DNA from 3 places in the Methylobacterium sp. WL1 genome. Region 2 is predicted to be linked to each of the others. Evidence: riboswitches for the same ligand, from Rfam matches in the RefSeq annotation. Region 2 holds a riboswitch; each other region holds the start of a gene.

The links. Region 2 has a riboswitch for cobalamin ahead of FVA80_RS19925 (TonB-dependent siderophore receptor). Riboswitches for the same ligand answer to the same signal wherever they lie in the genome.
Region 1: linked by a shared signal. The riboswitch ahead of FVA80_RS18390 (TonB-dependent siderophore receptor) and the one ahead of FVA80_RS19925 (TonB-dependent siderophore receptor) in region 2 are both predicted to bind cobalamin.
Region 3: linked by a shared signal. The riboswitch ahead of FVA80_RS11935 (TonB-dependent receptor) and the one ahead of FVA80_RS19925 (TonB-dependent siderophore receptor) in region 2 are both predicted to bind cobalamin.

The regions. Positions count from the first base shown of each region.
Region 1 covers NZ_CP042823.1:3,790,179-3,797,462, forward strand. The annotation lists gene FVA80_RS18375 (hypothetical protein) at 1-452, shown strand, start outside; gene FVA80_RS30600 (hypothetical protein) at 661-831, shown strand; gene FVA80_RS18380 (hypothetical protein) at 828-1,073, shown strand; gene FVA80_RS18385 (hypothetical protein) at 1,236-1,610, shown strand; cobalamin riboswitch at 2,213-2,422, shown strand; gene FVA80_RS18390 (TonB-dependent siderophore receptor) at 2,533-4,734, shown strand; gene FVA80_RS18395 (ABC transporter substrate-binding protein) at 4,784-5,812, shown strand; gene FVA80_RS18400 (iron chelate uptake ABC transporter family permease subunit) at 5,878-6,849, shown strand; gene FVA80_RS18405 (ABC transporter ATP-binding protein) at 6,846-7,284, shown strand, end outside.
Region 2 covers NZ_CP042823.1:4,100,129-4,107,412, reverse strand. The annotation lists gene FVA80_RS19950 (glutathionylspermidine synthase family protein) at 144-1,310, opposite strand; gene FVA80_RS19945 (DUF1190 domain-containing protein) at 1,310-1,972, opposite strand; gene FVA80_RS19940 (DUF350 domain-containing protein) at 1,974-2,372, opposite strand; gene FVA80_RS19935 (hypothetical protein) at 2,525-2,845, opposite strand; gene FVA80_RS19930 (hypothetical protein) at 3,123-3,443, opposite strand; cobalamin riboswitch at 4,320-4,529, shown strand; gene FVA80_RS19925 (TonB-dependent siderophore receptor) at 4,750-6,870, shown strand; gene FVA80_RS19920 (heparan-alpha-glucosaminide N-acetyltransferase domain-containing protein) at 6,999-7,284, shown strand, end outside.
Region 3 covers NZ_CP042823.1:2,441,179-2,448,462, forward strand. The annotation lists gene FVA80_RS11930 (PepSY domain-containing protein) at 1-1,359, opposite strand, end outside; gene FVA80_RS11935 (TonB-dependent receptor) at 1,356-3,485, opposite strand; cobalamin riboswitch at 3,831-4,027, opposite strand; gene FVA80_RS11940 (HigA family addiction module antitoxin) at 4,289-4,648, shown strand; gene FVA80_RS11945 (HigA family addiction module antitoxin) at 5,192-5,686, shown strand; gene FVA80_RS11950 (NUDIX domain-containing protein) at 6,174-6,602, shown strand; partial or broken gene FVA80_RS31915 (pyridoxal-phosphate dependent enzyme) at 6,699-7,169, shown strand; gene FVA80_RS31920 (pyridoxal-phosphate dependent enzyme) at 7,274-7,284, shown strand, end outside.

The DNA.
Region 1 (7,284 bases), 310 kb from region 2:
ACCGCCTCACCCATGAGCGCTACGTCGTCGACGACTATTTCAACCCGTACCTTTTCACCGAGGCCCGCCAGCAGCTCGTTGCGGAGATCCTGAATACACTGCCGGCCCGGTCCCTCAACGACATGCGAGCCCGCGGGGCATGGCTCGGCCATTGGGCAGATGGAGAGTTAGAGCAGAGCCGGGACGATCAACGCGCCGTCGTGGCCGCTCTCCGCGCCGACATCGAGCGCATGGGCCAGCGCCTCCGGGAGCAGGACGCAACCACCTTCGGTAATTCAGAGCCCAAACCTGCAAGCCCTGTCCAAACTGGACAGCCGGCCCGTCCAACTCGTGCTGATCGGCATGCAGCTATCCGGACGCTTGTCGCCGAAGGCCACGGCGACCGTGAGATAGCCCGTCGCCTCGGGATCTCCCCAACGACAGTCGGGACCGTCCGGCGAGGGATGGTGTAGCGGGGCCGTCGCGATCGACCCGGCAGAGGATCAGCCTGGCCTATCCTCCGACAATCAGAGGGGGAATTACACAGCGCATAATCTGGTCGCCCCGGGATTACCAAAGCAAAGTCCCGACGCCGCGCGAGTCCATAACGGGAACACGTGACGAACTGTTGACAGTTACATGGTAGAATGCTGCACGTGTAGCGTAGTGGGAGGCCGCGTCATGGCCCTGGACCTGTTCGTCTCCGGCGTCCTGATCGGGAGAGTTGTCCGCTGTTGGTCAGGCTGCTTCGCCTACAGCCCAAGCGGCGCTCCCCTGGGCGAGTACGCCGACCTCGATGCGGCCGCCGCGGCGGCCGCAACTCGCGTCGCCCTGGAGCCCGTCGCGGCATGACCAGGAACGACACCAACACCGAGCTGCTGATCCGCCTCATCCAGCGCGTGCCAATGCTGGCAATCGATGTGAAGGCTGCCGAGGCTGAAGGCGACCTCCCTGCCACCGCCTACCAGAGAGCCGTCACAGAGTGTCAGCGAGAGGCAACAGCGCCCGTCGCAAAGATCCGGGAGGTAGCCCACCCCGAGACCGTCGTGTCGCTCCTGACGCCTACGCGCGGGCCGCTGCAGCCGCCGACATGATGCGGACCACGCTGGAGCCCGTGTCAGCTTGATCGCCCGCTCTGATTACCAAGGGAGGGGGGAGGCAAAAGTCCGGGCCGCGAGGGCTTCTGACCGCACTGGGTCGCATTCGCAGATTTAATTTCCTCAAGGCCGATTTCGCAATTCAAGTTGGAGGCAAAAATGGCCGGTCAGCACGGCGGAAGACGCCCTGGCGCAGGGCGGAAATCGGGGCCTGTAATTGGTCCAGATTCGATCATTGCTCTGGTCGACGTGCTCAGCCGGCTGCCTTGCGGAGAAGCGGGCCGGCGAAGGCGGTGTGCGACGGCGCTTGCGGCATACGGGGCCAGCAATGAGGAGATCGCCGCGGCCCTGGCGATCGAGTCCGCCGACTTGGCGGAACTCGTCGGCGCTGACATCGATATTGGCCGCATCGTCCTGCGAGCGAATATCCGGCACGAAATTATGCGCGCCGGGCTCGGCCAGGGCCGGACCTTTTCCGTGGCAGCGGCCAAAACGGCGTTGCGCTGGCTCGCACCGCCGGAAGCAAGGCGCTGACGATGCGCCCGTTCGACGTGCTGCGGATGACGAAGGGCGACTGCAAGCTAGCACTCCGGCAAGCCGCGCAACGCCAGCTTGTCGCCTTCGCTCTTCTGGAGGCGAACCCGCGCCTCCCCGACCGTGATACCGCCGCGGCGGGGATCCCCGCAGCATGCTTTGGCAGACTACCCTGCGCCGGCTTGTCGAGTTCGCCCGCCGCGAGCGTGCCGACCTGATTGGTAAAGCCGTCCTCCTCGCCCAAGCCTCACCATCGTAGGGTCTACCGCGACCATACTCGGCGTTTCGGAAGGTCTGCTTGGCGGAGGTTTAATCGCCTCCGGATGACCGAAGGTGGCCGAAAGCTGCCGGTCCGCTTCGGAGACGTTCCGCCGGATAAGCGGCCCTCCACCGACCCAAACTCACCGTACACATCCGCTGGCCCACTTCTTTCTAAGCGGACGTTCATCGTCGGATTGAGCAGGTGGCAACACCCTTTCGGAACAGCTGGATCGTGCCGCTGCCGTTGTGTCGTAATAGACACATCCACAGGCACAAACAGCTCACCTACGTCGCGCCCCCAAGCGTGGGTTTCTACTCCGTTGACTTGTCGTCTCAAAAAGTGCCGGTGGAGCTGTCAAGGTTCTCACGGTCCCGTGATCGTGAGCTAAGAGGGAATTCGGTGAAGCCTGCAAGGGCGAGACCGGAGCTGCCCCCGCAACTGTGAGCGGTGAGCCGCTGCCGAACATGACCACTGGCATCTAGTGCTGGGAAGGTCAGGCAGAGGTGACGACCCGTGAGCCAGGAGACCTGCCTTGGCGGTTGTTTTGGTCTCGCGGGCGGGGTGTCCGGTGGGTCGCCGTTCGACGCGGGTCCATCAGACCTTCATCGCGCACGCGCGCTCCATCGACATGCGGCCCCGGCAAGCGGTGGGGCTCGCCCGATGGTCTTCGTTCTCCAGTTTCCTCGTCGGCGACATCGCCGCCTCTCGCGCCTCCTTCGTGGGAGTACGATCCTCGCGGCAGGCCTTCTGACATCCGAGGTGCAAGCCAAGGACGCGGCGGTCGCCCTGGACACGCTCTCGGTCGAGGCGAACGCGGGCGGACCCGCCCGCCCGGACGTCCTCGGTCGCTCCGTCGATGCGATCAGCCTGATCGGACCAACACCGGGCTTCCGCTCCGACCGTGCGGTATCGAGCACCAAGACCAATACGCGCCAGCTCGACGTCCCGCAGGTGGTCACGGTCGTGCCGCGCGAGCTCATCACCGACATCAACGCCACCCGCGTCGACCGCGCCTTCGACTACGTGCCGGGGCTGACCCAAACGAACAACTTCGGTGGCCTCGGCACATTCGCGTACGCCATCCGCGGCGTGACCACGGCCGAGGTCTACCGCAACGGCCTCGCGGCGAACCGCGGCGGCCCGCCCCCGCTCATCGACACCCAGAACATCGAGCGGATCGAGGTACTCAAGGGGGCGGGCGGCGCCCTGTTCGGTCGCAGCGACCCCGGTGGCCTCGTCAACATCATCACCAAGCAGCCCACCGCCACCCGCTTCGTCGAGATGGGCGGGCTCTGGGGCTCGTTCGAGCAGTTCCGCGGCACCGTCGATGCCGGCGGTGCCCTGAACGACGAGAAGACGCTGCTCTACCGCTTCAACCTCGCGGGCGGGAGCCAGAACAGCTACCGCGATTTCGTCGGCGACGATCGGCTATTCATCGCGCCCGTCCTCAGTTGGCAGGTCACGCCGGACACCAAGCTGACGGTCGAGGCCTCGGTCACCCGCAACAACGTCATCGTCGACCGCGGCGTGGTCGCGGTGAACAAGCAGCTCGGGTTCGTGCCGATCTCCCGCTTCCTCGGCGAGCCCGGACAGGCCACCCGCCAGACCGATGAGGTTCTGCAGGTTCGGCTCGACCACCGCTTCGACGCGGACTGGCAGATGCGGCTCGCGGCGCAGTTCAACACCGGCACCCTCAATGGCGAGAGCGCTGAGGGTCGCGGCCTCCAGGCCAACAACCGTACCGTCATCCGCGACCGCAATTTTCGCGACTACAGCTACGACTCGGCCATCAGCCAAGCCGAGATCGTCGGCCGGTTCAGGACCGGCGACGTCGGCCATACCCTGCTCCTCGGCTTCGACCGCGAGGACTTCGACAATCGGCAGCTCTACCTGCGATCGAACTTCAACACGTTCCCCTACGCGTTAGACATCTACAGCCCTCGCTACGGTCAGCCCCTTCCGCCGCTCACGCGCGCCTCCAACACCCTGGAAAGCGTGACGGACACCGGCTTCTACGCCCAGGACCTGGTCGATCTCGCCCCGCAATGGAAGGCGCTCGCCGGCGTGCGCTTCGACCTGTTCGAGCGATCCTTCAAGCAGCGCGTCGGGAACACGAGCGGCGAGCAGACCCGGGCCGCCGCCTCGCCGCGGGCGGGCCTCGTCTATCAGCCCCTTCCCGAGCTCGCCCTCTACGCCAACGTCAGCACCAGCTTCCGTCCCAACATCGGCACCGACGCGAGCCTCGGGGCCCAGTCGCGGCCGTTCGAGCCGGAGACGGGCCTCGGCTACGAGGCCGGGGTCAAGGTCGAGCTCTACGGCGGCGCCTTGCTGCTGACCGGCGCGGCCTTCCGCATCGACCGCCAGAACGTCCTCACCGCCGATCCCAACAACAGCGGCTTCCAGATCGCGGCCGGGGGCGTGCGCAGTCAGGGCTTCGAGTTCTCCGCTGCGGGCCAGCTCACGCCGGAGCTTCGCATCATCGGCGGATACGCCTTCACGGACGCGTTCATCACCAAGGACAATGTGCTCCCGCTCGGCGCCCCGCTGCTCAACATCCCCGAGCACAGCGGCACCATGCTGGCGGTCTACGAGGTCCAGGCCGGCCCCCTTCGCGGGCTCGGCATCGGCGGCGGCGTACGCGCGGCTGGGGAGCGGGCTGGCGACGCATCCAACTCCGGCTTTAAGCTGCCGACCTACGTCGCCGCCGACGCGCTCGCCTACTACAAGTTCGAGAACTTCCGCTTCGGCATCAACGTGGAGAACGTTTTTGACACCGCCTACTACGTCGGCTCCGTCAGCCAGTTCCGCGTCGATACTGGTTCGCCCCGTCGGATCACGGGTTCACTGCTGGCACGGTTCTGACGAACGCGTGCCGCCGGCGGGAACGCAAATCACCATGGACCAAAGCGCAATGACGTCCCGAGCCGGTACAGGGCTGGCCATGTTCGGGGCGGCCGTGCTGCTCGCATCGGCCGGCGCAGTTCGAGCCGAGCCGACGCGCTACCCTTTCACCCTTGAGAACTGTGGAACGGACATCAACTTCAAGGGGGCGCCCAAGAGGGTCGTATCCGTAGGCCAGACGCAGACGGAGATCCTGTACGCCCTCGGTCTCGCGGACCGCGTCGTCGGCACCGCCGTTTGGTTCGGGCCCGTCGCCAGGCCCTACGAGGCGGCGAACGCACAGGTGCCACGGCTCGCCGACAACACGCCGAGCTTCGAATCCGTGCTTAATCAAACGCCGGACCTCGTGACGGCGATGTTCGCATGGCACATCGGCCCGCACGGGGCCGTGGCCCGGCGCGAGCAGTTCACTGACCTAAGCGTGCCCGTCTACGTGTCGCCGGCCGATTGCGTAGGCAAGGACAACTCCGCTCCGGGCGACGGTGTGCGCACGCTGCCCTTCAGCATGGACCTGGTCTACCGCAACGTCCGCGAGCTTGGACGGATCTTCGACGTCTCGACCCGAGCCGAGACGCTGGCGAGCGAGTTGAAGGCCCGCGAGGACGCGGCCATCGCGTCCATGGCCGACAGCCCGGTACGCGGGATGCCGGTCGTCGTGTGGTTCTCCAGCCGGGACGTCAAAGGCGACGCCTTCCTAGCGGGGGCCAAGGGCGTTCCGGCCTACATCCTCGACAAGCTCGGGGCACGCAACGTGATCACCACGAACGAGGAGTGGCCCCAGGTGAGCTGGGAGAGCATCGCGGTCGCCGATCCCGCCGTCATCGTCCTCGTAAAGATGGACCGCCGCCTGTTCCCGGCCGACGACCTTGCGGTGAAACTCGACTTCCTCAGGACCGACCCGGTCGCACGGCGCCTGACGGCAGTTCGCGAGAACCGCATCGTCGTCATGGATGCCGCTGCGACGCGGCCGGGGCTCGGGACCATCGATGGAATGGTCTCGCTGGCGCGGGAGTTTCGTACGCTCGGGCCTGCCCGGTGAGGGCCGTCGTAGTCACTGGGTCCGCTTGGCTACCTTGGTCCATCGCCGCAGTCGCATCGCTGGCGATGCTCTGCCTGGCCGTCGCCCTGGCGATGACCGTGGGCGAGATGCAGATCCCGCTGGCGGTCGTCATGCGGGCGCTCGGTAACGCGACGCTCGATCTCGGCTATGCGGTCAGCCCAATCCAACAAGGCGTGCTGCTCGACTACCGGCTCAGCCGCGCCCTGTTCGCGGCCTCCTGCGGCGGAGCGCTCGCGGTTTGCGGCGTCATCCTGCAAGCCCTGCTCCGGAACCCCCTCGCCGAACCCTACCTCCTCGGCATCTCGGCCGGGGCCTCCACGGGCGCCGTCGCGGTGATGGTGCTCGGCCTAGGCGGCGCGGCGCTTGGGATCTCGGGCGGCGCGCTCCTTGGCGCAGTCCTGGCAATCCTGACCGTCGCCCTGCTTGCGGCCGGCTCCGGCGGCACCAGCGAGCGTGTGATCCTCTCCGGGGTCGCGGCCGCCCAGATCTTCAACGCCGCGACGGCTACCATCGTGACGACCTTCGCCAGCGCCGAGCAGGCACGCGGCGTGATGTTCTGGCTCCTTGGAAGCCTCGGCGGTGTGCGCTGGCCGGACGTCTGGCTCGCGGCGCCGGTGACGCTCGTGGGGTTCGCGATCTGCCTTGCGCATGCCCGCACCCTCGACGCCTTCACCTTCGGGGAGGATGCCGCGGCCTCGCTCGGCGTGTCCATTCCCCGGGCCCGCCTCGTGCTCTTCGCGACGACGGCCGCGATGACGGCCATCATGGTCAGCATCGCGGGTGCGGTGGGCTTCGTCGGCCTGCTGATCCCGCATGCCGTCCGGCTCGTCGTCGGTCCACGCCATATCCGCCTTCTGCCGGCAGCTCTGGTGACCGGGGCGGCGTTCCTGGTGGTCGCCGACATCCTGTCCCGCACCCTGATCGCGCGTCAGGTCCTGCCGATCGGGGTGGTCACGGCCCTGTTCGGGGCGCCGGCCTTCGCCCTGATCCTTACCCGCGCGCGGCGCCGGGCATGACGATCGCGGCACGGGACGTCCGTTGGAATGCCGGCGGCAGGATGATCGTAGACGGCGTGACGCTGGCGGCGGCGCCGGGGCGGATGCTCGGCGTCGTCGGTCCGAACGGTTCGGGTAAGTCGAGCCTCCTGCGCCTGCTCTGCGGCTTGCGGAACGTAGGAAGCGGCGTTGTGACCCTCGATGGTGGGAACATCCGCGATCTCCCGCGCCGGGCCATTGCCCGGCGCATCGCATCCGTCGAGCAACACGCCGGCACGCAGGAGAACGTGACGGTCGAGGACGTCGTGCGCCTGGGACGGACCCCGTACCGAGGGGCGTTGTCGCCCTGGACGGAGGCCGACGAGGCCGCGTTTGAACGGGCCCTCGCGCAGGTCGGCATGGACCTCCGACGCAACCAACCCTGGGCGACCCTGTCGGGCGGCGAGCGCCAACGGA
Region 2 (7,284 bases):
AGCATGGGTCAGCCGGGGGCTGGCGCCGTCACGGCGTCCGTAGCGCCCGAAGAGGGGCCAGGGCGGCGAGCGCCGACATGAAGACCGGCATCGGGTCGGTCGAAGGTTCTGCCCTGGTCGCGGTGTCGCCGACGAGCCCCGCTTCAGCCTGCGATCAGATGCGGCACGAACCGTGCCCGGTCCGTGGTGATGCGGCGTGGCCCCTCGCGCAGACAGAGGCCGGAGGGCTCGTCCCCGACGATCCAACTGCCGACGAGCGCGTGGCGGCCATCGAAGGCGGGGAGTTCCGCCAGCGCCTGCCGCACGAAGCCTTCGCGTCCGTAGGGGCCCGCGTCGCGCTCCAGGATCACGCCGTCGCGCACGAGCAGGATGTTGGCGCCCTCGCGCGAGACGAGCGGTTTCTTCGCGAAGGAGGTGCCCAGGGCCGCCTTGCCGGGATCGTCCTCGAAGTAGGTCGGAAGGAGGTTCGGGTGGCCGGGCGCCATCGCCCACAGATGGGCGAGCAGGCCCTTGTTGGAGAGCACGGCCTTCCACGGCGGTTCGACGAAGCGGGTGGGCGAAGCGCCGATTGCCGGGCCGAACGCGTCGGCGAGCAGCCATTCCCAGGGGTAGAGCTTGAACAGGTCGGCCAGCGGCCGGCCTCCGGCGTCGAGGAACTGCCCGTCCTCGGACAGGCCGACCGCCTCCAGCGGCACGAACGGCGCCGCGAGCCCGGCCTGCACGGCGCAATCCTGCAGGTAGGCCACCGTGCCCCTGTCCTCCGGCGCGTCGGGATAGCACGTGAACGCCAGGGTGTCGGGGAGCCCCATGGCGGCGAGGCGGGCGATCAGCCGCTCGTGGAGCGCGTTGAACTGGTCCGCCCCCGCGGGCAGGCGTCCCTGCGCGAGACCGTCCTCCAGCCAGAGCCACTGGAACACGGCGCTCTCGTAGGGGGCGGTCGGCGTGTCGGCGTTGTATTCGAGGAGCTTGGCCGGTCCGGTGCCGGCCCCGCCGTAACAGAAGTCCATCCGCCCGTAGAGGGAAGGGTCGCGCCGCCGGAAACTGTCCGCGATGGCGTCCCAGGCGTGCTCGGGGATCGCCAGGGAGGCGAGGATCGCACCGTCCGACACGGCCCGGTCGGCGAAGGCGAGGCACAGGGCGTGGAGCTCGCGCGTGGGCGCCTCGATGTCGTCCTCGACCTCGGCCAGGGTGAAGGCGTAGTAGGCGCTCTCGTCCCAGTAGGGTTCGTCGTCGAAGGTGTGGAAGGCGAAGCCGGCCCGCGCCGCGTGATCGCGCCAATCGGGACGCTCCGGGATGGGCACGCGGCGCATCAGCCGCCTCCGAACCCGCCCGAGCGGCTGCCGGCCGAAGCGATCGCCCGCCCGGTCCCACCGAACCCGCCCTGGGACACCATCCGCGGTGCGGACGCCGTCGTGCGCGCCACGCTGGACGCGACGCGGGTCGCCGGACGGCCCGCCGCGGCGTAGACCCGGCCGCCCGAACCGGTGCAGTAGCCGCCTCCGCCGCGGCTGCCTCCGCCGGCCGCCTGGGTCTCCTCCGCGTGCCGGTAGAGCGGCTGGGCCGGCAGGCCTTGCTCCAGCGTGCGCCCGATCATGTAGCCGGCCATCAGGGGCACGAAAGAGCCGGCTGCGTCCGGAGCGACCGTCTCTCCCGCCACGCAGCCGTCCGGACCGTGATGCGCCCGGCATGTCTCTGCGGTGGGGTAGCGCGGCGCTGTCGTGGAATAGGCGGCCTGGGCGGCCGCATAATCGGTCGTGCAGGCCTCCTCCGTGCGAAGCCCCTGGCCGATGCAGGCGGACAGGCTGTCGTACACCAGGGCGTCCTCCTCCTTCTGGGAGGGATCCAGCCAGCCCAGTCCGAGCGCCGCCGCTCCGGCCCCGGTGACCAGGACGAGGGAGATCGCGGCCGAGCGCTTGCGCCGGCGGCTCTCGCCAGGGTCTTCTGCGGGCCCGACCGTGCGCGCGTCCGCCATCTCAGGCGGTCATCGAGGCGGCATTCACGAGGCCGCCCGCGAAGGACGCCGCGCCAAGGAGCACCGCGGCGGCCATCCGCCCGTCCTCGATGCGCCGCGACAGATCCGGCACCGCGAGGCGCACGAGCCAGTAGATCAGGATCTGCACGACGAGGGCGACGAGGCCCCAGACGATGCAATCGAGGATGGACTGGGCGTTGTAGATCGCCACCGAGAGCGGCAACGCGAAGCCGACGAGGCTGAAGCCCAGCGCCACCGCGGCCGCGGCCACGTCCCGCCGGATCAGCGCGAGCTCATTGTGGGCGGTGGCGAGCGTGTAGACGAGAAGGTAGAGGCCGATCAGTCCCCCAGCCGTCACGAGGTAGAGCAGGAAGGCGGGCAGACCCGAGATGGAGGTCATGCCCAAAGCCCTTCGGCGGGACCCGGCGCGGACCAGGGTGATGCGTCGGTCGGGTCGCCCATGGAGCCGTATCCGTCGAGGTTTCGCTCAGCCGCTCCGCAGGGCGTAGCATGCAGGCAGGAACGGTCACAATCGCGGGGCGGCAACCGCCGCTATGGGGCTGGACGATCGGCAGCGCGGCGTGTTCCCCGCCCACGCCGCCAGGTCAGACCGATGCGGACGCCGCCCCAAACCACACCCGCCACCAGCGTGAGGGCCATCAAGGGCAGCATCGCGACGACGACCCAGCCCATGAGCGCCATCAGCGTCAGGGGTAGACCGAGATCGATCCCGGCGATCACGCACGGATGGACGTCGTTCTCGCTCAACGTGCAGCCGGCCCCATTGCCCACGGCCAACGCGATGGCAAACGGTAGGGCGGGCAGCCAGACGGCGAGGCCGAGGCCGATCAGGACGCGGTCCACACTGCGCATCACAAGCATCGCCTCGCGACGGGTCGAACCGGAACCGAGCCGCCCGGCGGGATCGGCTTCACGCTGACGGGCGCGGACTTCGCAGGCCGGATGGCGGGCTTAGAGCAGACGCGGGCTTACCCCGCTGCCCCCTCCACGCCCCCTCCACGGCTTCTCAGCGCGGAGGGGTGAGATCCGGTAGCCATCCCGCACCCGCACCCTCGTCGGGAGGGCACGCGTCGTGACGGTGCGCCGGCACGGAACCGGCGCGCGAGCCGATTGACGGCGGGTACGAGGGTCACCGGCGCTTCGTCAGGCTGAAGATCGCGAAACCGGCCAATGCGGCGAGGCCCAGGGCGAAAGAGCGGTTGCCGTGCACGAAGTCGGCCGCCTGTTCCCCGGCCTGCCGGAGGTCGTTGCCCAGCGGCGATCCGGTCAAGATACGCTCGGCCCGTGCCTTGTTCTCTTCGCGCGTGTTGATCGAGACCTCAAACCCGTCGCCATGCCGCTCGATGTCGATGCTGTTGCGGGCAAACCCGGCACGGGCCAGGCGGTCTCGCGCCGATCGAGCGGCCTTCAGGGAAGGGACCGTTACCGAAGCCAGGGTGCTGTCCATCATCATGTTCTCCACGCCGCGCGGCGTACCGCGTCGGTGCCGACCGCGCTCTTCGGAAAGCAAACCCCCTGCGGCCGTTCAGGTTCGCGACGCCGCGACCCGGTGTCGAAGCCAAGCCGCAGGTGCCGCGCCCCGAGGGCCCACCGGAGGCCGGCACGCACCGCGAAGCCCGCGCGGGGGGCTCGCAGCCCGCCGATCTGATGCGGGTCTCGACGCGCCCGGCCCACGCCGCGCGCCCGATACGGATGAGCCCGGCGGCGGCCCGGAGTTCGCCCGGCCTCGCGCCGAGGCGCGTCGCTCCCTGGCACCGCGGGTGCAATCCGGGCCGCGTCTCGAAACAGATCGGGGGCCGCCCCAGGTGGACGCAAGACCGTATCCGGACGGATCGAACGCCGTGTCGAATCGCTGCGTTACGGTTTGCGGCCGAGCGGGATCGGAAGAGCTTGGAGGCGGCGCGTCCGTCCCGGTCTGGGGCCAACACCCACCCGATCCGGACAGGTCCGGGTTCCTGGACGAGGCTGCGGCCAACCCGGGCCTGGCGCTCCGCCTGCGGGTGGCTCCGCACGGTGAACACGCCCGGATGGCCGCGCCGTCCGGTCCCTGGCAGACCATCGCGGTCTCGGCCGGGCTGCCTGCTGGCCGTCTCGCCGCCACCGCGCGCCGACAGGCCGACGTCCGGCGCTGGCTTCCGCGGCCACGTGGAAGAGATCCCGGATCCGGCCCCGGAAGGCCCCCCCCGCTGCTCGCCCGGGCTCGCTCATCCGCCAGAGCCGAAACCGTGAGCTGGCGAACCGGGAGGCCGATGTGTCCCTGAAACCACAGCGTGTGTAACGTTATTGCATTCTGTCGTTGAGGCATTGACCCCCGGGGGCGCGGTGGCGAGTATCGGGCGGCCAAGGTTCCCGCGGGCTTCGGTCCGCGGGCGAAGATGGGAATTCGGTGCGCTCGTACGGGCAAGGCCGAAGCTGCCCCCGCAACTGTAAGCGGTGAGTCCCTGCCGCCCGTGGTCACTGATGCGTCGCATCGGGAAGACCAGGCCGGGATCGTGACCCGCGAGCCAGGAGACCTGCCTCGGCGCGACGACGACCCTCGGGCGGGGTGCCCCGGCGGAACGCAGGGACGGCGCGGCCCCGTGGGCCCGTCGCCCGCACGCGCTCACGCTGAAGCCTCCGGCTCGACAACCATGAGTGTGCCGGTGCCAGTCCGCCCGAAGCCGACCACGACCCATCCCTCCGCGAAAGCCCGGGGCCCGCGGAGCCGTTCCCGGTCTCCCTTCCGCCGCCAGAGCCCGCGTGTCGCCCTCGCGGCGATCCTGACGGCGGGCTCGCCGGCCGGCGAGACGCGGGCGCAGGAGAGCATCGCCCTGGAGGAGGTCTCGGTCGAGCATGTCGGCGGCAGCCCAGCCCCCGGTACGACGGCCGCGTCGGACAGCATCGGCCTGATCGGGCCGACTCCGGGCTACGGTGCGACCCGGGCCGTCAGCGCGACCCGGACCCCGACCCGGCAGATCGACGTGCCGCAGGTGGTCACCGTCGCCCCCCGGGAGGTGATCAGCGACCTCGCCGCCACCCGCGTCGATCGCGTGTTCAACTACCTCCCCGGCGTCGCGCAGCAGAACAATTTCGGCGGCCTGAGCCTGTTCAGCTACGCCATCCGCGGGGTGACGACCTCGGAGATCTACAAGAACGGTTTCCCGCTCAATCGCGGCACGCCCCCGCCGCCCGACGCCCAGAACATCGAGCGGATCGAGGTGCTGAAGGGCCCCGGCGCCGGACTGGTCGGGCGCAGCGATCCGGGCGGGCTGGTGAACCTCATCACCAAGCAGCCCACCGCCCAGCGCTTCGTCGAGATGGGCACCCAGATCGATTCGTTCGGGCTGACGCGCGGGACGGTCGATGCCGGCGGCGCGCTCAACGAGGATGGCACGGTCCTGTACCGGTTCAACCTCGCGGCCCAGGGCGCCGGCAGCTTCCGGGACTTCGTCAACAGCGACCGGCTGCTCGTGGCGCCGGTGATCAGCTGGCAGGTGACGCCGGATACCCGCGTCACGGTCGAGACCGAGTTCGTCAAGAACCGCATCGTGTTCGACCGCGGGGTGATCGCGATCAACAAGCAGCTCGGCTTCCTGCCGATCTCACGCTTCCTGGGGGAGCCGGGCCAGAGCACCTATCAGACCAACAACACCCTGCAGGTGCGCGTCGATCATCGCTTCGACGACGCCTGGCAGATGCGGCTCGCGACCTACCTCAACACGGGCGACCTGGCGGGCGAGTCGGCCGAGGTCCGTTCGCTCGCCGCCGACAACCGCACCGTGGCGCGCGACCGCAACGTGCGCGACTACCGCTGGGACGTGGCGATCGGGCAGGCCGAACTGCTCGGGCGCTTCGACACGGCCGGGATCGGCCACACGGTGCTGCTCGGGCTGGACCGCGAGAGCACCGACAGCCGGACGCAGTACTTCCGCTCGAATTTCCGCACGAGCCCCTTCGCGCTCGACATCTACGCGCCCGTCTACGGGCAGGCGCTGCCGCCGATCACCATCCCGCGCAACAACCTGGAGCGGGTCACCAACACCGGCCTCTACGCGCAGGACGAGATCGTCCTCACCCCGGAATGGCGGGCGCTCGTGGGGATGCGGGTGGACATCTTCGAGCAGTCCTTCCGGGAGCGGGCCCCGCGCAGCCAGGTCGATCAATCGCGCGTGGCGGCCTCGCCGCGGGCCGGCCTCGTCTACCGCCCGATCCCGGAATTCGCGCTCTACACCAATGTCGGCACGAGCTTCCGCCCGAATATCGGCCCCGACGCCGCGGCGGTGACGCGCGGCACGCCGCTCGCACCCGAGACCGGCCTCGGTTACGAAGTCGGCGTGAAGTCCGAGCTGTTCGACGGCAACCTCCTGCTGACGGCGGCCGCCTTCCGGGTCGAGCGCGAGAACGTGCTCACCCCCGATCCCAACAACAGCGGCTTCTCGATCGCGGCGGGCGCCGTGCGCAGCCAGGGGTTCGAGGTGACCGCGCAAGGTCAGTTGACCCCCGAACTGAAGGTGCTGGCCGGATACGTCTTCGCCGACGCGGTGGTGACGAAGGACAACGTGCTGCCGGTGGGCGCGCCGCTGATCAACGTGCCGCGCCACTCGGGCAGCCTACTCGCGGTCTACGAACCGCAGGGCGGCGACTGGAAGGGCCTCGGCGTCGGCGGCGGCGTGCGCGGCGTCGGCGAGCGGGCAGGGGATGCCGCGGGCTCGGGCTTCGTCCTGCCGGCCTATGTCGCGGTGGACGCCCTGGCCTATTACCGCTTCGACAACGTCCGCTTGGCCCTCAACGTCGAGAACATCTTCGACACGCAGTACTACGAGAGCTCGCTCAACGTGTTCCGCGTGTATCCGGGCTCGCCGCGGCGCTTCACCGGCTCGTTCACGGTTCGGTTCTGATGGCCCGCAGGGCCGAGGAGCCCGCAGCGCCGCCGGATCCCCTGCGCCCGGGGGATGCCGGCTGCCGCGCCCCATCCCCGCGTCGATCGCACCGCATCGGCTCGATCGACGCCCTGCGCGGCCTCGTGATGCTGCTGATGGTGGTCGATCACGTGCGCGAGTTCGTCTACCTGCACGCCCAGGTTCGCGACCCGATGGATCTCGGCGTGACCCCGGCCGGCCTCGCCTGGACGCGGATCGCCTCGCATCTCTGTGCCCCGGTCTTCATCCTGCTCACCGGCCTGTCGGCGAGCCTGTACGGCCGGACGCATGGCGGGCGGTCGGCGACCGCCGCCTTCCTGCTGAAGCGCGGCCTGCTCCTGATCGTGCTGGAAGTGACCCTCGTCAGCTTCGCCTGGACCGCCAGCCTGCCGC
Region 3 (7,284 bases), 1.7 Mb from region 2:
CGCGTCGCGCAGGGCGGCCCGTCCGCTCAGAAACGGGAAGTCGAGGCGGTGGGGCGCATCGAACAGCCAACGGTTGATGCGACCCGAGCGGTCGAGGCGCTGCAGGATGGTGCCGTCGCGCGGGTCGATATGGAGCCAGGTTGCGTCCGGATCGTCGAAGCGCAGGCGCAGAACCGGCAGGGGACGCGGGTCCACCCCATGCGGATACCAGTAGGCATCGTACGCCCCGAGCAGGCCCGCTGCCCGTAGATGTCCCATGGGGATCGCGTCCGCGGCGGCGGCGGCCAGGGCCGTCGCGTCCGGACCGGGGCCGCCGTCCGGTGCGACAGCGCGGGGGCCGTCCGCCGCCTCGGCGACCACCCACCAACGACCGCCGACCGTGGTGAAGCGCAGCGACCGGGTGTCCGGGCCGGCGAGATCGCGCAGCCGCCCGACATCGAGCCCGAGCGGTCCCGGCGTTCCAGCGTAGGCGCTGCGCAGCGCGGTCGGCGGCGCGCTCGATGCGAACCAGCTGTTCGGGTTCATGGAGATCCAGCCGCTCAGGATGAACGCCCCGAGCCCCAGCCCGCCCGCTAGGCCGAACAGGTGGTGCCAGCGCGCCAGCCCGCGATAGGGCGTGACGGCGCCGTGCGCATAGCGGCGGCGCAGGCGCAGGCGCCAGATCCCGACGACCAAGCCGCTGACCGCCCCGAGGGCGGCGAATCCGGAGAGCCAGAGCAGCACTGTCCGCCACAGCTCCGCCCGGGCGCGCAGCGGCGTCAGGTAGATCCAGTGCGGCACCGAACCGAGCCAGTTCCAGGCCCGCTCGAACCGGGTCGTGTCGAGGGCGATCTCCCCGGTTACCGCGGAGACGTAGAGCTCGGTCCCCTCTGGGTCATCGAAGACGACCTTGTGGAACGGCCGGAGCGGGTCGTAGCGAGCGGTCACAGTCCACTGGTCCCGCTCGACCGGATCGACGCGGGCATCCGGCCGATCCCCGGCGGCGAGCCGCAAGGCCGCCTCCGCACCAACCGGGCCGAGCCGCGCGCCGGTACGGCCCGATACGGTCGCCCGCCCCCCGTCGCGGCCTGTGATCCGGTAGACCGGCTCATCGCCGCGCATCTCCAGGGCGAACGCCGCCGGCACGCCCGCAAGGTCGCCGGCGGCGAGCGCCGCGTCCGGCGGGACCGCGACGGTCTCCCAGACGATCGGGGCGAGACGCGCGAGGCGCTCGGCCGCTGTGAGTGCCGGGAACGGCACGTAGAGCATCACCAGTCCGGAGCCGATCCACATGGCGAAGAACAGGGCCGTGGCGATCCCGGCCCAGCGGTGGAACAGCAGCAGCCCGCGACGCGCGGCTTTGCCGACCCGCTGCCTCACCAAGTCACCGTGTAGGCGACTTCCATCGAGCGCGGCCGGCCGAGCAGCCAGTTGGTGCCGACCCCGTTCACGGCGTTGCCGCTGATCGCGTAGACCTTGTCGAACAGGTTGTAGACCCGCAGGCTCAGGCGCGAATCCGCCGTCACCTGATGGTCGAGCACGAGGTTGACGAGGTTGTAGGCCGGGCGCCGGGCCGTGTTGGAGAAGTCGCTGTAGACCTGGCCGACGTTCTGGAGCCCCACGCGTGCCGTCCAGGCGCGGGCAAAGTCCCAGGTCAGCCACAGGTTGGCGACCCGCTCGGGCACGTCGATCGGCTGGTTGCCGGCATACGAGACGGTCGCGCCGTTCACGCTCTGATTGAACGTATCGTATTGCGCGTGCAGGAGCGCGAGGTTGCCGTCCAGCCGCCAGCCCGGGGCGAGGTGCCAGCCAAGCGCCAGCTCGAAGCCCTGCGAGGATTGCTGGCCGACCTGGGTCGACACGGTCGGCTGACCCGGCACGGTCGAGATCAGGTTGTCCTTGACGATCCGGTATCCGGCAACCGTCCATTCCAGTGCGCCGTCGAATGCGAGGCCCTTGGCGCCGATTTCAACCTGCGTGCCGGTGGCGAGCTGGAACCCTGAGAGCGACTGCGTCAGGGTGATGAGGCTGTTCACCGGGTCGGTCGCGAAGCTGTACTGGGCGTAGAGCGCGCTGTCCGGCGTCGGGTTGTAGACCAGCCCGAACCGGTAGCCGAGCGCCTGATAGGTTTTCTCGAACTGCGATCCGCTCTGCAAATCCTCGCGACGGAGCGTCGGCACGTCCAGGCGCACGCCGGTGAGGAACGAGAGCTTGTCCGACAGGATCACCCGGTCCTCGGCGAAGACCGAGGCCTGGCTGGTCTGTGTCGCGTAGGCCGGCTGCGCCCGCCCGTTCTGCGGGAAGTATCCTGGATCATAGCCTATCAGCGGCACGCTGGTGGTCTGGTCGAAGGTGAAATTGTTCGTGTGGCGGAAGTCGATGTGGTTCACGTCGAACCCGACCGCGAACGCGTTCGGCAGGCCGAACAGGTTGCCCTTGACGCTCGCGTCCAGGCGATTCCCGACCTGTTCCTGGCTGTGGTAGATCTCGGTGTAGCTGCCCCGGTCGACCAGCCCGGTGCCGCGGTTGTAGGTGTATTGCTCGGTATCGAGCCAATGCCGCCGGCTGGTGAGCCGATAGGCCGTATTGCGCACGATGATGTCGTCCGAGGGCGTCCACTCGGTCTTGAACTGGGTCCAGTTATCCGACCAGGTAATCTTCGCGTCGCGGACGTTGTAGTTGTTGAACCGGATCAGGTCCGGGATCCTACCCTCGACCAGGGGCGTGCCCCAGTAGCGCGCCGGCTCCTGGTAGCCGAGGTCGTGGCTCACCGTGACGGCGAGGTCTGGGCTCGGCTGGAACAGCAGGGCGGCCGAGACGGCGAGGTTGCGGAAATCGCCCTCCGGCCGGATCCAGCCATCCGCGCGGTTGCCGCTGACGTTGAGGCGGTACGCGAAGGTGTCGCCGAATTCCTCGCGCCCGAGCGCCCCGCCCGAATCCAGCGCCAGCCGCGCGACGCCGTCGGTGCCGATCACCGCGCGCGCGGTGTTGATCGGCACGAAGACCGGCTTCTTCGGCACCACGTTGATCACGCCGCCGATGGCGCCGTCGCCGTAGAGCACCGAGGACGGGCCGCGCAGCACCTCGATACGCTCGACGTTCCAGGTGTCGAACGGGAACGTGACCGTGTTGGCCCCGACATAGAAGCGTGTGCCGTCGTAGAGCTGCTGGATCGAGTTCGGGCCCGCGAAACCGCGCGACGTGAAGGCGCCGTTGCCGTTGCCCGGCGCCGCGATCGTGGTGATGCCGGTGGCGTCCTGGGTCACGGCTTCGGCGATCGTGTCCTGGCCGCGCAGCCGTGCGGTCTCGCCCGATACGATATCGACGCTCGCCGGCGTCTCCAGCGGCGTCAGCCCGAGCCGGCTCGCGGTCCGGTCGGGCGTGCGCAGGTTCAGCCCGGTCGGTGCAGCGCGGGTCAGGCTGACGCCGCCCTCCCCCTCGACGGAGAGCTGATCGAGGGTCACGGTTTCCTGGGCTGCGGCCGGGCTTGCCAGGAGCGTGAGCATGGCACCGCAGAGCGGTCTACGCCGGCTGCGACGAGGAAGTTTGGATCGCGACATGGTGAGGATAGGTCCGAGCGCGGCGGCCGCCGGTTCAGATGCCCTAATAGCAATGTAATAACATTACAATTGCGGATGCGTGTCTGATCCGGTCCGGTCCACGCGCGGCGGCCCGGGTGAAGGATCGGGCCGCGTGCAAACGCGGCCGGGATCGGCACGACAAGGGAAAGCATCGGGAACCGGGACGCGGGCGCGCTTGCTGTGGCACGTCACCGCGAACGAGGCCTCGCCGACCGCGCTCGCGCACGGCCGTCTCGACACCCGCCAGGACACCCCGCCTGACGCGTTTCGCGTGTGACCACGGCTGACGGCAGGTCTCCTGGCTCGCGGGTCGCCGCCCTCGCACCGTCTTCCCGGGCTTGAGACCCAGTGACGTGGTGGTGAAGGACTCGCCGCTCACAGTTGCGGGGACAGCCGCGGTTTCAGGGCAGGCCCCTCACCGCGTTCCCTTTTGATCCCCGAGGGGAACCGTCGCCGACTAGCGTGGCTGTATGCCGGTGGAACGTCAAGCGTGTGGATATCCGGCCCCCTGCGTGGGCGGCCTGCGATCAGGCGCACGATCGCCTCGCGCGATGCAAATTAAAATCTACTTATTTTACTTTTAGACAACTCAGGAACTTTTTTTGAGCTGTCACGTAAGATTTGCGAGCCGAAATCGGAGGTGTTTTAAGACGGCGCATCGGCTAAAATAGTGGTTTTCGTTCTATCGCTTATTCGCCAAATTTGCAAAACCTGGTAGGAGAATCATTATGAATTCATCCTATGTATTAGGGAATCCCTGTCATCCTGGCGGGTTTGTTCGCCGCAATATCCTTGAGCCGCGTAACCTAACTGTCATGGCTGCGGCCAGCCTGCTCAACGTGACGCGCCAAACGCTGTCCGACTTCTTGAACGAGAAGATCGCTCTTACGGCCGAACTGGCTCTGCGGGTCGAGAAGGTGTTCGGGGCCCGCATGGAGATGCTGATGGAGATGCAGACCCACTACGATATCTCGCGCGCGCGGAAACTCGAACAGAAGGTCGAGAGGGAACTCGCGGGCCGGACCGGCGTCCAGACCCCGACCGAAAGGCCTCAGGTAATCGTCAAGCGCGTCTACGCGTTTGGGTGAGCTCAATTCGTGGCGACCGGTTCTCCGGGATGCCGGAACGTTACCGGATCTCCCCTGCGCGACGCGGGGTGAACGCGCATTGATCGGGCCTCCACGCCTTGTCGTCGCTTCTTGGCCGGGACGCACCGCTTTGCGACGCATGATGGACGGCTCCTGAAAACACCTCGGCGCGTTTCCGCGCGGGACCGGGTGACGATTGCAGGGGGACCAGTCCCCATGCCTTGATATCGTTCGTCGTCACGGGCCAAGGCGATCGGCATTCTCCAGATCGGACGGTACCGCGCACGCGACCCTGATCGTGTTTCATCGGAGACATTTGCTCAGGATGTATTGCGATCAAAATTATCATGCATATTTCTGAATTTTTGCAGATGAATACAGTCGAATTTCTGATCTATTCGATATAAATTTGTAAATAGCGATGAGATTGACATGCCGCAATCCGGTTGATATCGGCGATTTGCCCGGATCTGCAAGACAATAAAATATATAACCGGCAAAATAAAGTAAGACTGTGGGTAGCTGAGGTAGTCGGCGATTCTGATGCTGCTGATGGAGCGCTGCTTGCGCCCATGTGCCCGTGAGGTCTGCCGCAGTTCCGATCAGTCGATCAAAACGCTCATCCGAAAACGATTGTGTCAATCGATGAAGGAGTCCCAGGTGAACGCTGTCCATCAACCGGCAAATCCGTGTCATCCCGGTCTGTTTGTTCGCCGCAAGGTCTTCGAGCCGCGCAACCTGACCATCATGGAGGCTGCCGGTCTTCTGGGCGTCACGCGTCACGCGCTCACCGACTTTCTCACCGAGAAGACGCCTTTGACAGCCGATCTGGCTTTCCAGATCGAGCAGGCGTTCGGGTACAGCATGGAAATGATGATGGAGATGCAGAAGCAGTTCGACATCGCCGCCGTGCGCAGGCGCGAGCGGAATGTTCGAAACGAGTCAATGTCCAAGGCCTGGTCCCAGGTCGCCGCGACACGGCTCCAGGTTGCGCAGACACGGGCTCATACGTCCGAACGGAAGCACGCTTTCGCCTAACGTTTGCACCTATCGGATCTCGGCTCGAGCGATCGCCGCCGAAGTCGGAGGCGGGTTCGGCATACGCGAGCGCGTTAAATCAAGGCTTTAGAACTGCTCCCGATCGCAACGTGTTCGGGAGCAGATCTAGGGATCATGGAGACCGAAGCTGTCGCAGCCGAGGGCGGGACTGTATGCTCGCCCTGCAAAGCCTCCACTTGTTCGACAGAATAGTCCGAGCAGCCGATAGGCCCGGGTAGGCCCGGAGGGGGTCCAAGGGCTCGCGACGCCCGCTGCGTCGGCGTTCGATGAAGCAGCGGTGAAATAGAACACCCGCTCGACGAAGCTTTCGGCACGTTGGACCCATCTTGTAGAGTGTACGGCCGACAACGAGGCGTTGCGCGCCGCCGCCGGGAGTCACGGACCCTGCACCCCGGGCCGTTGTCGGTTTACGAGCCGCAGCATACCAGGCCGCATGAATGTTTAGCGCCCCCCACCAGAGATTCGCGTGAAGGCGCTGGGCTTGGCCTGGCGCGGGCGCCAGCTGCTCGTCGCCGAGGTCTATATCGACGACGGGCGCCTCAAGGGCGTGCGGCAGCTCGGGGGCAGCGTCGAATTTGTTGAGCCGGCCGAGGCGGCGCTCGTTCGGGAATTCCGGGACGAGCTTGGTCTCACGGTGCGGATCCTCGGCGTCCCGTTCGTGACGGAGAACCTCTACACCCACGAGGGCAGCCCGGGCCACGAGGTGCTGTTTCTGTTCCCGGTTGGCCTGCCGCCGGGCCCGCTCGATACGCGGGAATGCGTCGTCTTCCACGAGGATTGCGGCACGCCGTGCGTCGCCCGCTGGTACGATCTGGACGTCCTCGATCGCGACGGCGGTCCCGCGTTGTACCCGGTCGGACTGAAGGCGCGGCTATTGGCCGAGCGGCGATCGTAGGCGCGCGTACCTGTGCCGAAGGGCGCTTTCCCTGCCGGGCGCACGGTGCGGCTGCTAAACGACGGCGGTGGAATCACCCACGCCGAGCCCGCGTCCGTGCCCTACCCCATCGCCGCGTCCGCCCTCGATCTGATCGGCGGCACGCCGTTGATCGCCCTCGATCGCGTCCATCCCGGGCCGGGCCGCATCCTGGCCAAGGCCGAATTCATGCAGCCCGGCGGGAGTGTGAAGGATCGTGCCGCCCGCGCCATCCTGCTCGCCGCGCGGGCGGACGGCCGTTTGGCACCGGCGGCCCCGGTGGTGGAGATGTCGAGCGGCAATATGGGGGCCGGCCTCGCCTTGGCCTGCGCGGCGCTCGGTCATCCGCTGCTCGTCACCCTGTCGGCGGGGAACAGCCCGCAGCGGGCACGGATGCTGGAGGCGCTCGGCGCGGAGGTCGTGCTGGTGCCGCAGGTCGATGGGGTGCCGGGGCAGGTGACCGGGGCCGATGTCGCGGCTGCCGTCGAGTCGGCGCAACGCCTGGCGGGTAAACGCGGCGGCTTCTATGTCGATCAGTTCCATGCCCCGGAGGGCGTCGCGATCCACCGGGATACGACCGGGCCGGAGGTCTGGGCGCAATCCGAGGGGCGGGTCATGCCTGGGTCGCCTCGGTCGGGACGGGCGCGACGTTTTTGGGTGTCGC